Regions from separate parts of the Streptomyces sp. NPDC111516 genome, predicted to be linked through region 1. Evidence: riboswitches for the same ligand, from Rfam matches in the RefSeq annotation. Region 1 holds a riboswitch; each other region holds the start of a gene.
What was found. A riboswitch is a leader RNA that binds a small molecule or an ion and turns the genes downstream of it on or off. The one in region 1 is predicted to bind cyclic di-AMP.

Region 1 (5,185 bases):
CGAGGTCAAGGGACGCACCGGTCTGGCTCACCTTTTCGAGCACCTGATGTTCCAGGGCTCCGGCCAGGTGAAGGGGAACGGACACTTCGAGCTGGTGCAGGGGGCCGGCGGTTCGCTCAACGGGACCACCAGCTTCGAGCGCACCAACTACTTCGAGACGATGCCCACACACCAGCTGGAGCTGGCCCTCTGGCTCGAGGCGGACCGGATGGGCTCGCTGCTCGCCGCGCTCGACGAGGAGTCCATGGAGAACCAGCGCGACGTCGTCAAGAACGAGCGCCGCCAGCGCTACGACAACGTCCCCTACGGCACGGCGTTCGAAAAGCTGACGGCCCTGGCCTACCCCGAGGGCCACCCGTACCACCACACGCCGATCGGCTCGATGGCGGACCTGGACGCCGCGACCCTGGAAGACGCGCGCACCTTCTTCCGTACGTATTACGCGCCCAACAACGCGGTGCTCTCGGTCGTCGGTGACATCGACCCCGAGCAGACGCTCGCCTGGATCGAGAAATACTTCGGCTCCATCCCGTCCCACGACGGCAAGCAGCCGCCCCGGGACGGCACGCTCCCCGAGACCATCGGCGAGCAGCTGCGTGAAGAGGTGCACGAGGAGGTCCCGGCGCGGGCACTGATGGCCGCCTACCGGCTGCCGCACGACGGCACCCGCGAGTGCGACGCGGCAGACCTCGCGCTCACCGTGCTCGGCGGCGGCGAGTCGTCGCGGCTGCACAACCGTCTGGTCCGCCGTGACCGTACGGCCGTGGCGGCCGGGTTCGGGCTGCTGCGGCTGGCCGGTGCGCCCTCCCTCGGCTGGTTGGACGTCAAGACGTCCGGCGGCGTCGAGGTGCCGCAGATCGAGGCCGCGGTCGACGAGGAGCTCGCCCGGTTCGCCGCCGAGGGCCCCACGCCCGAGGAAATGGAGCGCGCGCAGGCCCAGTTGGAGCGCGAGTGGCTGGACCGGCTCGGTACGGTAGCGGGCCGCGCCGACGAACTCTGCCGGTTCACCGTGCTGTTCGACGACCCGCAGCTCGCCCTGACCGCCGTACAGCGGGTGCTCGATGTCACCGCTGAAGAGGTCCAGGCGGTCGCCAAGGCCCAGCTGCGCCCCGACAACCGGGCGGTGCTGGTCTACGAACCGGTCGAATCGGCCGAGTCCGCGGAATCAGCGGACACCGATGAGACCGAAGCCGACGACACCGACGCGCACGAAGGAGCGGACAAGTGACCGACGCTGCCGCGACTGGAGTTTCGATGCAGTTCCACCCGCAGCCGGCCCCCGGCGTCGCCCGCCCGTGGGCCTTCCCCGCACCGGAGCGCGGCGCCCTGCCCAACGGACTCACGGTGCTGCGCTGCCACCGCCCCGGCCAGCAGGTCGTGGCGGTCGAGATGGTCCTCGACGCCCCGCTGGACGCCGAGCCCGAGGGCCTCGACGGCGTGGCCACGATCATGGCGAGGGCGCTCTCCGAGGGCACCGACAAGCACACCGCCGAGGAGTTCGCCGCCGAGCTGGAGCGCTGCGGCGCCACCCTCGACGCGCATGCCGACCACCCCGGCATCCGGGTCTCCCTGGAGGTCCCGGCCTCCCGGCTGGCCAAGGCGCTCGCGCTGGTCGCCGAGGCGCTGCGGGCGCCCGCCTTCGCCGACAGCGAGGTCGAGCGGCTGGTACGCAACCGGCTCGACGAGATCCCGCACGAGCAGGCCAACCCGGCCCGGCGCGCCGCCAAGCAGCTCTCCAAGGAGCTCTTTCCGGCCACGGCGCGTATGTCGCGCCCCCGCCAGGGCACCGAGGAGACGGTGGAGCGGATCGACTCGTCGGCCGTGCGTGCCTTCTTCGACGCCCATGTCAGGCCGTCCGCGGCAACCGTCGTGGTCGTCGGTGACCTCACCGGCATCGACCTGGACGCCCTGCTCGCCGACACCCTCGGCGACTGGTCGGGCGACACCGCCGAGCCCCGTCCCGCCCCGCCGATCACCGCCGACGACAGTGGCCGGGTGGTGATCGTCGACCGTCCGGGCGCCGTGCAGACGCAGCTCCTGATCGGCCGGATCGGCCCCGACCGGCACGACAGCGTATGGCCGGCCCAGGTGCTCGGCACGTACTGCCTCGGCGGCACGCTCACGTCCCGGCTGGACCGAGTGCTGCGCGAGGAGAAGGGCTACACCTACGGCGTGCGGGCCTTCGCCCAGGTCCTGCGGTCGTCGGCCCCGGATTCCGCCACGGGGGCGACCGGTGCCGCGATGCTCGCCATCAGCGGATCCGTCGACACGGAGTCCACCGGACCGGCGCTGAAGGACCTGTGGACGGTCCTGCGGACCCTGGCCTCCGAGGGGCTGACCGACGAGGAGCGCGAGACGGCCGTGCAGAACCTCGTCGGTGTCGCACCGCTGAAGTTCGAGACGGCGGCCTCCGTCGCCGGCACCCTCGCCGACCAGGTCGAGCAGCACCTCCCGGACGACTACCAGGCACACCTGTATGCCCGGCTCGCGGAGACCGGCACGGTCGAGGCGACCGCGGCGGTGGTCAATGCCTTCCCGGGCGACCGGCTGGTCACGGTCCTCGTCGGTGACGCGGCGCAGATCGAGGAGCCGGTCCGGGCCCTGGACATCGGAGAGGTGTCGGTGGTCACCGGCTGACGGGCGTACCTGTCGCGGACGCGGGAGGCGGCCGAACAGGCCGGTCGGCCCGTCGCCCGCGGCAGCTCGCTTGTCCACATCCCGGGACACGAGGAAGACCCCTGTGAGTGAGATCTCGCCGGGGTCCTCCTTTTTGTCCGTTCTGGTGGAGAGGTTGCCTGTCTGCCCTGTGGGATGCGCTACAAAACGGCCTGTCCGTTTGGTGAATGAAAGTGACCCCGCTTAGCGTCGGCCGGGCTGTCCGTCACTCGTATGCCGCATCCGCGACGTACCGGACAGTCATCGCCGAGTCCCCGTCAGGCGCGAGCCTGGGGAGCCGGGGACCCGTGAAGTCCCTGGGGTGAATCGGATGCCTGAGCCTCGCCGAGGTCGGGGCATCCGTAGGAGACCTTCCTGCTCCGAACCCGTCAGCTAACCCGGTAGGCGAGAAGGAAGGAAAGGATCAGCCACTTCATGGCGTTCACCCGTGCCACCGGGAAGCATCGTGCCCCGAGCCGACTGACGCACAGGAGCGCGAAGATGGCCGGCGTCGCGGCGCTGGCCACCACCGGCGTCGTCGGTGGGGTGGCCTCTCCGGCCCTCGCCGCGGACACCGGGGTCACCTCCGTCAGCGAGACCGGTCTGAACCAGGTCATCGCCATCGACAGTGCCCTCGCCGACCAGATAGAGGCCCAGGCCGCCGCACAGCAGCACCAGGCCGATGCCGCGGCGAAGGTGGAGGCCCAGCGGAAGATCGAGGCCAAGAAGCGGGCCGAAGCCAAGAAGAAGGCGGAGGCCGACGCGAAGCGCGCGGCCGAGGCGCGCGCGGAGAAGGCGCGTGCCGCCCGGTCCGCCGAGCGCACCCGTCTGGGCGCCTTCCAGCTCCCGGTCGCCGGTTCGTACGTCACCACCGGCTACAAGTCCAGCGGCTCGCTCTGGTCGTCCGGCAGGCACTCGGGCATCGACTTCCACGCCGCGTCCGGAAGCTCCGTCGTCGCCGTCGGTGCCGGTACGGTCGTCGAGGCCGGCTGGGGCGGCGCGTACGGCAACAACATCGTGCTCCGGATGACGGACGGCACGTACACGCAGTACGGCCATCTCTCCTCGATCGGCGTCACCGTCGGCCAGGGCGTCGGCGCGGGCCAGCAGATCGGCCTCTCCGGCTCGACCGGCAACTCCACGGGCCCGCACCTCCACTTCGAGGCCCGGACGACGCCGTCGTACGGCTCCGACATGGACCCTGTCGCATACCTGCGCGCCCACGGCGTCAGCGTCTGACCGACGCCGCCCGTCCCTCCGCAGCACCTCTTCGAAGGCCCCGGCACACCCCGGGGCCTTCGCCGTGCCGGGTCTCCGCGTCCGTCGTGGTACCCGAGCGCCGAGTCGCCCCGTGGCCAAAAGATGCCGAGTCGCCCCGTGGCCAAAAGATATTCATGAATTTCCACCCCGCATCGGAAATGCGGCCGCATTGCAATAGACTCGCAGAACATGCGTCGGTCGGCCGCGTTCCGCGGGGATCGAGGCGGCGGTTCGGACATGCGCATTCCCGCCCATTCGGTATGCACGGCAATCCACCGGCGGCACGCGGGCGCCTGCGTCGCCGAGTCCACTCAGCAGGAGGCCGCCGACCTCCTGGAGGTCCGGACGCTGCTGGAGCCGCTGGCCGCCGCGCGCGCCGTGCAGCGCCGCACCGAGGCGCGCCTCAAGGTGCTGTGCGGTCTGGTCAGGCTCGGTCAGGAGCGGGCCAGGTGGAGCCTGGATGTACGCGGCCGAGCAGTCGGCCCACCCGGCGGATTCCCGGGCCGAGCACGGAGCCGCCGTGGACGCGGCGGCGCGCGGTGGCGCGGAACGGGCCGGGGCGCCGACCGCCCGGCACGCCGAAGGGGCCGCGGCCGCGCACCGGCTGCGCCGCATCGACCGGCCGGACGGCCCGCCCGCGGCTCCGCGCACCGGCCGGGTGAGAGCTTCGCAATATTCCGTAAACGCCACGGGCATCCGGCATCAGCGATTACGCCGTATGCAAAGAGTTGTCATTCCGTTGGGCCTTCTTCGGGCTGTTCGAAATATCTTCGCTCTTCGTTTCTCACTGAGTTTCGCCCGGGAAAGCGAAAGAGCCGCGGACCCGGTCAAGGGCGCCGCGGCTCTTTCGTAGAAAATGGGTCAGACGGTCTCCGGCAGCTCATCGAGCCCCTCGGCGACCAGCTTCGCCAGGCGGTCCAGGGCGGCTTCCGAATCGTCGGCCTCGGATGCGAGCACGATCTCCTCGCCGCCGTGCGCGCCGAGACCGAGCACCGCGAGCATCGAGGCGGCGTTCACCGGATTGCCGTCGGCCTTGGCGATCGTCACGGGGACGCCGGAGGCCGTGGCGGCACGGACGAATATGGAAGCAGGGCGGGCGTGCAGGCCCTCGGCCCATCCGACGTTGACGCGGCGCTCAGCCATGGTTCTGCCCTTCAGGAATCAATGGTTGTCTAGACCAGTCTCTCACGCAGTGCGCGCGGCTCCGACCGGCCCGCGGCAGGCCCGCAGTCCGTGCTGTACCGCGGCTCGGCCCCCTCAGCCTGCCCCG
Region 2 (5,185 bases), on a different contig from region 1:
CTCCAGCTGTCCAACCGGCACGAGCTGACCCGGTGGGCGACGGCGCGACGGCTGGTCTGAGGCGGCGGCCGGTACCGGTAGGCCGGTACCGGCCGCCGATTGACCGGGAGCCGGGAGCCTATGCCACCCGGGTCGCTCCGGCGAAGGGCATTTGATCGATGGGCGCGATCCGGACCGGCGCTCCCGGGTGCGGGGCGTGGATCATCTGGCCGTTGCCGATGTAGAGCCCGACATGGCTGATGCCCGAGTAGAAGAACACCAGGTCGCCCGGGACCAGTTCGGAGCGCGGGATGTGCTGTCCGGCGTTGATCTGGGTGTACGTGGTCCGGGGCAGCGAGACGCCGGCGGAGCGCCAGGCGGCCTGGGTGAGCCCGGAGCAGTCGAACGAGAACGGGCCTGTCGCGCCCCAGACGTACGGCTTGCCGAGCGCCCCGTACGCGAACGCGACGGCCTCGGCGGCGCGGGAGTTGGCGGCCAGTACGGGGCCGCGCGCGGTGCTGCGGTCGGCGCGGCCGGCGGAAAGCACGCCGTCCGAGACCTCGTAGGCGGTGCGCTCGGCCGGGGACAGGGTGGCGAGGAGCCGTTGCGCGTCGGCCAGTTTGGCCCTGACCGTTGCCTTGTGTTCCTTCAGCTCGGCCTGGCGCGATGCCAGCGCCGCCAGCTTGCCCTTGGCCTGCGAGCGCAGTTGGGCGATCCGGGCGACCTGCCGCTCCACCTGGTCGACCTCGGCGGCCTGGCGGTCGCCGATCCGGTCCATGTACGAGGCGCGCTCCAGGTACTGGTCGGGGTCGGAGGAGAGCGCCAGCTGTACGGACGGGTCGAGGCCGCCGGTGCGGTACTGCGCGGCGGCGAGCGAACCCAGTGCGTTGCGCGAGGCGTTGAGACGCTCGGTCCTGCGAGCGGCCTCGTCGCGCAGGGTGTCGACGGCGTCGGCGGCAGCGGTCGCCTGCTCCTTCGCGCCGTTGTACTGCTCGGTGGCGACCTCCGCGTCGTGGTAGAGCCGGTCCACCTCGGCGGTGATCTGAGCGGGGGTTCGCTGGGGGTCGGCGTGTGCCGAACCCGGTAATACGGCAGCGGTGGCGGCCCCGGCGAAGGCGAGTGTGGCCGCGGTGCGGGCAGCAGAGCCGATGTACGGGCGCTGCTTGGGTTTCCGGTGCGCTGCCACGGGGGCGTGCGTCCTTCCTGGCGACTTCCCGTCGGGGTCTACCGGCGGGCCCGCCGGAGGTCCGGCGGCGGGTCACCAACAGGGGAGCGGCCCGCCGCCGGACTTCTCGGCGGGGTGACCGGTGTGCCGTCCGGGTGCGGAGCGGCGGTGAAGACGGTCACCTGCCAGGGACGCTAAACCCGGGGCACGGGGAAGAGTCGTAATGACGCCTATTGCCTCATTTTGGCGCGGCACTGTCTCTGTTTGATCGGAAAAATGACAACAGAGTGAGGCAATTGGTGCAGACACGAGTGAAGCGGCAGGAAGCTGCACCTGCCTGCGGAGTGGTGATATGGGCGGGGCTAGGCTGCGGCCTCATGGAAGCACTCATTCATGTCTTCGTCGCCCTGCACATCATCGGTATCGCCTCTCTGCTGGGCGGCTTCCTGACCCAGATGAAGGCGATGGGCGCGGGCACGGCCCGGTTCGTCCCGGCGATGCTGCACGGCGCGCTGACGATGCTGGTCACCGGTGTCGCGCTGGTCGGGCTCAACCAGGCCGACGGCAACACCGTGAACAACATCAAGATCGGGGTCAAGCTGCTGTTCCTGGTCGTCATACTCGCGCTGGTCTACATCAAGCGGGACGAGGAGAAGGTCGACAAGGGTGCCTTCTCGGCCGTGGGCGGGCTGACGCTCGCCAACATCTTCATCGCCACGCTCTGGACCTGAGAAACCGAGACCTGGGGCCGCTGTCCTGAGAGCCGGGGCCTGAGCCGGACCCGGGTCCTGCGTCGGCCGGGGCGCGGCCCGCGCCCCGGCCGACGGCCACGCGAACCGCTACGCCGGCCGCACGCTGCCGTAGATCGGCATGTAGTAGATCGACTCCTCGCGCACATTCGCTCCCGGCTTCGGCGCGTGGATCATCATCCCGTCGCCCTTGTAGATGCCGACGTGGCTGATGTCGTCGTAGAAGAAGACGAGGTCGCCCGGGCGCAGGTCCGCCGTCGCGACCCGGGTGCCTGTTTTCACCTGGTCCCACGTGGTGCGCGGGATGCCGACGCCCGCGGCCTTCCACGCCGCCTGGGTGAGCCCGGAGCAGTCGTACGAGGACGGGCCCGTCGCGCCCCAGACGTACGGCTTGCCGATCTGGGCCCGGGCGAAGGCGAGGACCTTCTCCGCCTTGGTGGTGGCGCTGCTGTCCGAGCCGGTGCCCGTGCCGGTGCCCGTGCCGGTGCCCGTGCTCGTACCGCTGCCGGAATTTGCTTCCTTCGCGGCCTCTGCGGCCTTACGGTCCGCCTCCGCCTTGGCGGCGGCCTGCTGCTTGGCCAGTTCCTCCGCCTTGCGCCGGGCCTCCGCCTCCTTCTTCCGCTCCAGCGCCGCGAGCCGCGCCTTCTCCTCGACGGTCAGTTTCGACAGCAACGCGCGTGCCTCGCCCAGCTTCTTCTGGACGTCCTGCTTGCTGGTGCGCAGCGTGGTCTGCGTCGTGGTCAGCGTCTCCAGGCTCTGTACCGCTTCGGCCCGCTTCTTCGCCGCCTTGGTCTGCTGCGTACGGAAGTCCGTGATCGCCTTCTGCTGCCGGCTGGTCATCCGGTCCATCAGCTGGTTCTGGTCGAAGTACGACTGCGGGTCGTCGGCCAGGAAGAAGGTGGCGCTCGGCGCGATGGTGCCGCTGCGGTACTGCGCGGCCGCGTACGTGCCGAGCGTCCTGCGGGCGTCGTTGAGCTGGTCGGCGCGCTGGGCGACATCATTCAGCAGGGCGTCGACCTTGGTGCGCTGGGTGGCGGCGGCTTCCTTCGCCTGGTTGTACTGCTGGGTCGCGGTGCCCGCCTGCCGGTAGAGGTCGTCGACCTTCTTCTGGACGTCCTCGATGCTGGGTTTCGGGGCGGGGGCGGCCATCGCGCTCTGCGTGGAGAGCAGGGTCACGGACGCCAGTGCCGCCGTCGTGAGCCCGACGGCCGGTGTGGTGGTGCGCACCCGGGTGCGCGGTTTGCGATGCGACGCCAAGGCCGGCATCTCCTTCCGTGGACCGCCTACCGGGTTAGCTGTCGGGTTCGGGCGGAACGGAAGGCTGCCCTACGGTCCGCGTGGGGGCAAGGACCGATTCACCCCGGTGCTGCGTGTGGGTCCCCGGTTCCGGACTCCCGCGAGGGCAGCCCGGATTCGGCGTGGGCGCCCGCTCGGCGTGGTTCGCCTCAGGGGGTACGGGCCGCCCGGACGAGCACGCTAGCCAACCCATGGTGCGGCTGTGAAGGTTGATGTTCGATATGCCCGATACATTTTCGTGACCTCGGCGAAGTGGGGCGGCAAGGGCGGCCGGGGGCCCGGAATTCCTCACCCGGAGTGGGTGCCCGCTCTCTTTGCGTGCCCGGTAGCGGGGCGGGGTCGGTCATGCGGCCCGGGTCCGGTTCGGCATGCGGCCGTCGTGTGTCGGTGCGGCGGCCTAGACTCGACAAGCGATGAGCAGCCTCTTTGACGACAGCTTCCTGGCCGGCCTCCAGCACTCGGAGGAAGAGCCCCCGCCGCCCCCCGAGGACCCCGCACCCGAAGCGGTGCCGGAGGACCTCTTCGCGGGCGTATTCGACGGGCCCCCGCCGCCCAGGGAGGAGTACTACCGCGACGGCGCGCACCGCCCCGTCATCGACCCGGCGGCGCTCCTCGACGGGCTGAACACCGAGCAGCGCGCCGCCGTGGTCCACGCGGGCTCCCCGCTGCTCATCGTGGCCGGGGCGGGCTCCGGCAAGACGCGGGTGCTGACCCACCGGATCGCCCACCTCCTTGCCGAGCGCGGGGTGCACCCCGGCCAGATCCTGGCGATCACCTTCACCAACAAGGCCGCGGGCGAGATGAAGGAGCGCGTCGAGCAGCTCGTCGGACCACGCGCCAACGCCATGTGGGTCATGACCTTCCACAGCGCGTGCGTACGCATCCTGCGCCGCGAGTCGAAGAAGCTCGGCTTCACGTCATCGTTCTCGATCTACGACGCCGCCGACTCCAAGCGGCTGATGGCCCTGGTCTGCCGCGATCTGGACCTCGACCCGAAGCGCTTCCCGCCGAAGTCGTTCACGGCGAAGGTCTCCAACCTGAAGAACGAGCTGATCGACGAGGAGACCTTCGCCGGCCAGGCCGCGGACGGTTTCGAGAAGACCCTCGCCCAGGCCTACGCGATGTACCAGTCCCGGCTGCGCGAGGCCAACGCGCTGGACTTCGACGACATCATCATGACGACGGTCCACCTGCTCCAGGCGTTCCCCGACGTCGCGGAGCACTACCGCCGCCGGTTCCGGCACGTCCTCGTCGACGAGTACCAGGACACCAACCACGCCCAGTACACCCTCGTACGCGAACTGGTCGGCCCGGTCGGCGAGGGCGACGCCCCCGCCGAGCTGTGCGTCGTCGGTGACGCGGACCAGTCGATCTACGCCTTCCGCGGCGCGACCATCCGCAACATCCTCCAGTTCGAGGAGGACTACCCGGACGCGACCACGATCCTGCTGGAGCAGAACTACCGCTCCACGCAGACGATCCTGTCCGCCGCCAACGCGGTCATCGAGCGCAACGAGAGCCGCCGCCCCAAGAACCTCTGGACGAACGCCGGCACCGGCGCCCGGATCACCGGCTATGTCGCCGACACCGAGCACGACGAGGCGCAGTTCGTCGCCGACGAGATCGACCGGCTGACCGACGCGGGCGACGCCAAGGCAGGCGACGTCGCGGTCTTCTACCGTACGAACGCGCAGTCCCGGGTCTTCGAAGAGATCTTCATCCGCGTCGGACTGCCCTACAAGGTCGTCGGCGGCGTGCGCTTCTACGAACGCAAGGAGGTCCGGGACGTCCTGGCCTACCTCCGGGTCCTCGCCAACCCCGAGGACACCGTCCCGCTGCGCCGCATCCTCAATGTGCCCAAACGCGGCATCGGCGACCGCGCCGAAGCCATGATCGACGCGCTGTCGATGCGCGAGAAGATCACCTTCCCGCAGGCGCTGCGCCGGGTCGACGAGGCGTACGGCATGGCGGCCCGGTCGGCCAATGCCGTCAAGCG
Region 3 (5,185 bases), on a different contig from region 1:
CAACCGCATCATCGAGAACCTGCCCGCCCTGGCCGACGCGGCCGCCCGAGGCATGTCGGGGGCGGACCTGACCGTTCTGAACGGCACCGACGGCGTCAACGAGATGGCGGCGGGCGTGGTCGGTCAGGGGCTGGCGATTCTCCGCTCCCTGCAGCGCGGTGCGAATCCCATGAAGCCCCCGGCGGTCAACGGGAAGAACGCTCCCCGTATCACCGAGACGAATTGAGGCGGCGAGGCGGCGGGGGCGCATGGCCGGAGTACCGAGCGAGCGCAAAGCGGTCGGTGATTCGCTCAGTGATTCGCTCAGTGGTCATGAGCCCGCCGCGGATGCCGTACAGTTGTGTTCACCGACGCGGGGTGGAGCAGCTCGGTAGCTCGCTGGGCTCATAACCCAGAGGTCGCAGGTTCAAATCCTGTCCCCGCTACTGAAGACCCGGGCCCGGCACGCATGCAGCGTGCCGGGCCCGGGTCGTTCCAGCTGTGGGCCCCCGAGGGAGCAGGTCGGGCCGGTGTGTGAGCTACGCCACGTACATACCCCCATTGGCCGACGAGGAGTCGCCGCGCGACTCCGCTCCGGCGAGCCTGGGGGTGGGGCGCGGTACCGTCCGCAGCCGCGCGCGTACCGGGCAGGAGACCACAGGTGTGGAAGCGGCTGAAGGGGCGCGGCAGACATGCCGGGGACGGCACGCGTACCCGGCGGTTCGTCCGCGCGCTGCCCGCCCTGATGATCCTCGGCGGGCTGGCGTTCGATTTGTTCACCCCGCCGACGTTCACCGCCATTCCGCTGTTCGTGGCGGCGCCGCTGATCGCCGCGCCGTTCTTCTCGCTGTACAGGACCGTCTGCACCGCCATCGCCTCGATGCTGGCCGTGGTCGCGCTGCGGCTGTACAGCCACACGCTGCCGGACATCGTGCCGCTGATCGAGCTGCTCACCCTGGCCACCGTCTCGGTCCTCGCGGTCGTGATCAACGGCGTCGTGCGGCGCAGCAATGAGCAGCTGGCGTCCGCGCGGGTCATCGCGGAGACCGCCATGCGGGCGGTGCTGCCGAAGCCGTCCGACCGGATCGGCGGGCTGCATGTGGCGGCGCGGTACGAGGCGGCGCAGGCCGAGGAGTTCGTCGGCGGTGACCTGTTCGCCGTGACGGATTCCCCGTACGGGGTGCGGTTGGTGGTCGGGGACGTACGGGGGAAGGGGCTCGACGCCGTGGAGTCGGTGGCGGTGATCATCGGGGCGTTCCGGGAGGCAGCCGAGCAGGAGCGTTCGCTGGAGGGCGTGGCGCATCGGCTGGAGCGGGCGCTGGCGCGGGAGGGGACGCGGCGGGGCGGGCTCGACGCGGTCGAGGGCTTCGTCACCGCCGTGCTGGCCGAGATCCCGGCCGGGCTGCCCCGGGTGCGGATCGTCAACCGCGGCCACCCCGAGCCGATCCTGCTGCATCCGGACGGGGCGCTGGAGGTGCTGGGGCCCACGGTGCCTGCGCTGCCGCTCGGGATGGACCTGGGGGCGTGGCCCGACCGGTCGGACGAGTGGGATCTGCCGGCGGGGACGACCCTGCTCCTGTACACGGACGGCCTCTCCGAGGCGCGGAACGCCGACGGGGTCTTCTACGACCCGGCGGCCCGGCTGCGGGGGCGGATCTTCCCGGGGCCCGAGGAGCTGCTGTCCGCGCTGACCGATGACGTGCGGCTGTACACGGAGGGTGAGACGACCGACGACATGGCGCTGCTCGCGGTCCTACGTCCCGGGGAGGGGCAGCCGGGCCGGCGCAGGACTGTGAAGATCGTGGGTCTGAAAGGGGCGTGACGGATGAGGCGGGGGCTTCGTGCGAGCCGGGCGCGGACTTGAGCGAGGGATGCCACCGTACGTAACCGAAGCGCGCCGCTCCGCATAACATTTGACGCAACGTCAGAAACCGGGTGGTGGCTGAAGGTCGATCAACTCGTCCCATTCCACCCGGTTGTGCACCGTAAAGTCCAGGCCAAAGACGTGAACGATCACTGGGAACAGCTTGGAATCAGGCCCCGGTGTCTATTAACGTTCGATAACGCAGCGCGGTCGTCCCAGCCGCCGTCAGTGGCGGCACCGTGCGCGAGCGCCGAATTCCGCAAGGGAACCGGGGAACCACCTACATGGGGTGAATCGGACACCTGTGTCTCGTGAGAGGCGAAGGGGCCCGTAGGAGACCTTCCTGCTCCGAACCCGTCAGCTAACCCGGTAGGCGAGAAGGAAGGAAAGGAGTGCGCCCCCGTGGCGTCCAACAAGCCTGCCCCCGAGGCCCCCTCTCGGTTCAACCCCGACTTCGGTTCCGGTTACGGCGCTGACTTCGGATCCGGTTCCAATTCCGGCTTCGCTTCCGACTCCGGCTTCAACGCCGACTTCGGTTCCGGCTCCGACTACGGGACCGGTGGGACGGGAACGGCGTACGGCACCGAGCCGGGCGGCGACTTCGCCGGTGACTTCGGTGGCGAATTCCGCGCCGACGGCAACGGTGAGCCCGAACGCGGCTGGGACGAGTGGAACCCCACCGAGGAGTCCGTCCGCCCCGTACGCGGCAAGCACCGCGTCGCCAAGCAGCGCAACGGCCTTGCCCGTAGCTCCACGGTGCTCGGGGTCGGCGTCATCGCGGCGGTCGGCGCGGGCGGCATGGCCTCCGCGCAGAGCAAGCCGCCGGTGTCCATCTCCCTTCCCGATTCCATCGCGAACAACCTTCCCGACGCCAAGTCCCTTCCGGGCGTGGGTTCTCTGTTCTCCGGAGAGTCCGAAGCCGACAAGGCCGCTGTCGCCGCCGCTGCCGCACCGCTCACCACCGCCGGCCTCACCACCGCCGAGGCCGAGCAGGGCACCGCGGACGCGGGCGAGGCGCTCCGCGCGCGCATCCTCCAGCAGGCGGAGCAGCAGCAGGACGCCGCCGCCGCCGAGGCCAAGGCCGCCCAGGAGAAGGAGGCCGCGGAGAAGGCCGCTGCCGAGGCCAAGAAGCAGCAGGACGCGGCCAAGAAGCAGCAGGAAGCGGCCGAGGCCAAGGCCGCCGCCGAAAAGAAGAAGGCGGAGGAAGAGGCCAAGAAGAAGGCCGAGGCCCTGCGGCTCGCCAAGCTCGCCGCCAGCTACGCCATCCCGACCTCCTCGTACACGATCACCTCGACCTTCGGCCAAGCCGGCACGATGTGGTCCTCCGGCTACCACACCGGCCTCGACTTCGCGGCGCCGACGGGTACGCCGATCAAGGCCATACACGGCGGCACCATCAAGTCGGCCGGCTGGTCCGGTTCGTACGGCTACCGCACGGTGCTGGAGCTCGACGACGGTACGGAGCTGTGGTTCTGCCACCAGTCCTCGATCGGCGTGAGCGTCGGGCAGAAGGTCACCACAGGTGAGACCATCGGCCGGGTCGGCGCGACCGGCAACGTGACGGGCCCGCACCTCCACCTGGAGGTCCACACCCCCTCCGGTACGGGCATCGACCCGATGGCCTGGCTGCACGGCAAGGGCCTCAACCCCTGATCCGCAGACCGCCCTCCCGGTTCTCCAGGCCCGGGTGATCCGAGCGGTCCGCGTGATCCGGCGATCCCCGCGATCCGAGCCGGTTCGCCGGCCAGAACCCAGAACTCCGACAGCCCTGACGCTCACCCCCCGACGTCAGGGCTGCCGGTCTGTCGGAATAGCGGGCGTGCTGGAATCCGTTGATCCATTTATGACTTCTCTTCGTAAGCTGGGCCCTTCCGACCTCCAGGTCTTCCCGCTCGCCCTCGGCGGCAACGTCTTCGGCTGGACCGCCGACGAGGAGCATTCGTTCGCCGTGCTGGACGCCTACGCTGCGGCGGGCGGCAACTTCATCGACACCGCCGACGCCTACTCCGCCTGGATCCCGGGCAACGAGGGCGGCGAGTCGGAGACCGTCATCGGAAAGTGGCTCGCGGCCCGCTCCAACCGCTCCGACATGGTCGTCGCCACCAAGGTCGGCGCCCACCCCTCGTACAAGGGGCTCTCCGCCACGAACATCAAGGCCGCGGCCGAGGAGTCGCTGCGCCGGCTCGGCACCGACCACATCGATCTGTACTACACGCACTTCGATGACGAGACCGTCCCGGTCGAGGAGATCATCACTGCCCTCGACGAACTCGTGAAGGAGGGCAAGGTCCGGGAGATCGCCGCCTCCAACATCGGCCCCGAGCGGCTCCAGGCGTCCCTGGACTTCTCGGAGCGCGAGGGGCTGGCCCGGTACGTCGCCCTTCAGCCGCACTACAACCTGGTCTCGCGGGACACGTACGAGGGCGAGCTCCAGGACACGGCCGCCCGGGCCGGGCTCGCCGCCGTCCCGTACTTCGCTCTGGCCTCCGGCTTCCTCACCGGCAAGTACCGTCCGGGGGCTTCGGTGGAGAGCGCCCGCGCCGAGAAGGCCGGCGGGTACCTGGAGTCGGAGCGGGGGCAGAAGGTCCTGGACGCACTCGACAAGGTCGCCAAGGAGCACGACGCCGAGGTCGCGACCGTCGCACTGGCCTGGCTCGCGTCCCGACCGACGGTCGCCGCGCCGATCGCCTCGGCCCGTACGGTCGAGCAGCTGCCCGCGCTGGTGGCCGTCGCCGACCTCCGGCTGACCGAGCAGGAACTGGCGGAACTCACCGAGGCATCCGCCTGATCCAAGGACGCGGTGCGCCGGAGCCCTGACTGCTGAACCAGCCCGTCCGGGGACCGGCTACTGCGGCGGTAGCAGGTACGGATTGTGGCCCCTGTCGTACGGCTGGTACAGCGGTGGAATCCCCGGGACCGGGGACATGTACGGGGCGCGCAGGCGGCCCGTCGCCTGCGCGGCGTACGTCAGGGCGGGGGCGGCCACGTCCCTGCGTTGCCAGAGGTGGTGCAGCAGCTCCAGCTCGCGTTCGGCGAAGTCCGGGCCCGCGGCACCGCGGCGGGCCTGCCGGCGCAGCGAGGCCAGTGAGGTCGCGAACGATTCGTACTCGGCGACGGTGCGGGCGGCAGCCCTGCCGTGGGCCTTGGCCTGTGCTGTGGCATGGGCTCTGACCTGTGCCGACGGCCCGCGCCTCGGGGTATGCGCCGACGTGTATCCGGGCGCGTATCCCGGCCCGGGGCCTGGCCCGGGCCGGTATCCGGGGCCGTACGTCGGCCCGTATCCCGGCCCGTATGGCGGTGGCCAGGGTGCCGGTCCGTACGGGCTGCTCCAGCTTCCCCCGG

Region 2: it holds a riboswitch for cyclic di-AMP, as region 1 does, so the genes downstream of both, ACZ7L9_RS11600 (C40 family peptidase) here and ACZ7L9_RS23720 (M23 family metallopeptidase) in region 1, are expected to answer to the same signal.
Region 3: it holds a riboswitch for cyclic di-AMP, as region 1 does, so the genes downstream of both, ACZ7L9_RS10180 (M23 family metallopeptidase) here and ACZ7L9_RS23720 (M23 family metallopeptidase) in region 1, are expected to answer to the same signal.

The regions. Positions count from the first base shown of each region.
Region 1 is NZ_JBVKBV010000013.1:105,885-111,069, forward strand. Features, by position in the region: gene ACZ7L9_RS23710 (M16 family metallopeptidase) at 1-1,228, shown strand, start outside; gene ACZ7L9_RS23715 (M16 family metallopeptidase) at 1,255-2,637, shown strand; cyclic di-AMP (ydaO/yuaA leader) riboswitch at 2,911-3,077, shown strand; gene ACZ7L9_RS23720 (M23 family metallopeptidase) at 3,091-3,894, shown strand; partial or broken gene ACZ7L9_RS23725 (GntR family transcriptional regulator) at 4,153-4,618, shown strand; gene ACZ7L9_RS23730 (HPr family phosphocarrier protein) at 4,777-5,058, opposite strand.
Region 2 is NZ_JBVKBV010000004.1:278,180-283,364, forward strand. Features, by position in the region: gene ACZ7L9_RS11585 (LuxR C-terminal-related transcriptional regulator) at 1-60, shown strand, start outside; gene ACZ7L9_RS11590 (C40 family peptidase) at 119-1,165, opposite strand; gene ACZ7L9_RS11595 (hypothetical protein) at 1,522-1,875, shown strand; gene ACZ7L9_RS11600 (C40 family peptidase) at 1,984-3,159, opposite strand; cyclic di-AMP (ydaO/yuaA leader) riboswitch at 3,158-3,322, opposite strand; gene pcrA (DNA helicase PcrA) at 3,603-5,185, shown strand, end outside.
Region 3 is NZ_JBVKBV010000003.1:483,060-488,244, forward strand. Features, by position in the region: gene ACZ7L9_RS10165 (SPFH domain-containing protein) at 1-226, shown strand, start outside; tRNA gene ACZ7L9_RS10170 (tRNA-Met) at 352-425, shown strand; gene ACZ7L9_RS10175 (PP2C family protein-serine/threonine phosphatase) at 641-1,801, shown strand; cyclic di-AMP (ydaO/yuaA leader) riboswitch at 2,082-2,234, shown strand; gene ACZ7L9_RS10180 (M23 family metallopeptidase) at 2,246-3,496, shown strand; gene ACZ7L9_RS10185 (aldo/keto reductase) at 3,687-4,631, shown strand; gene ACZ7L9_RS10190 (PrsW family intramembrane metalloprotease) at 4,689-5,185, opposite strand, start outside.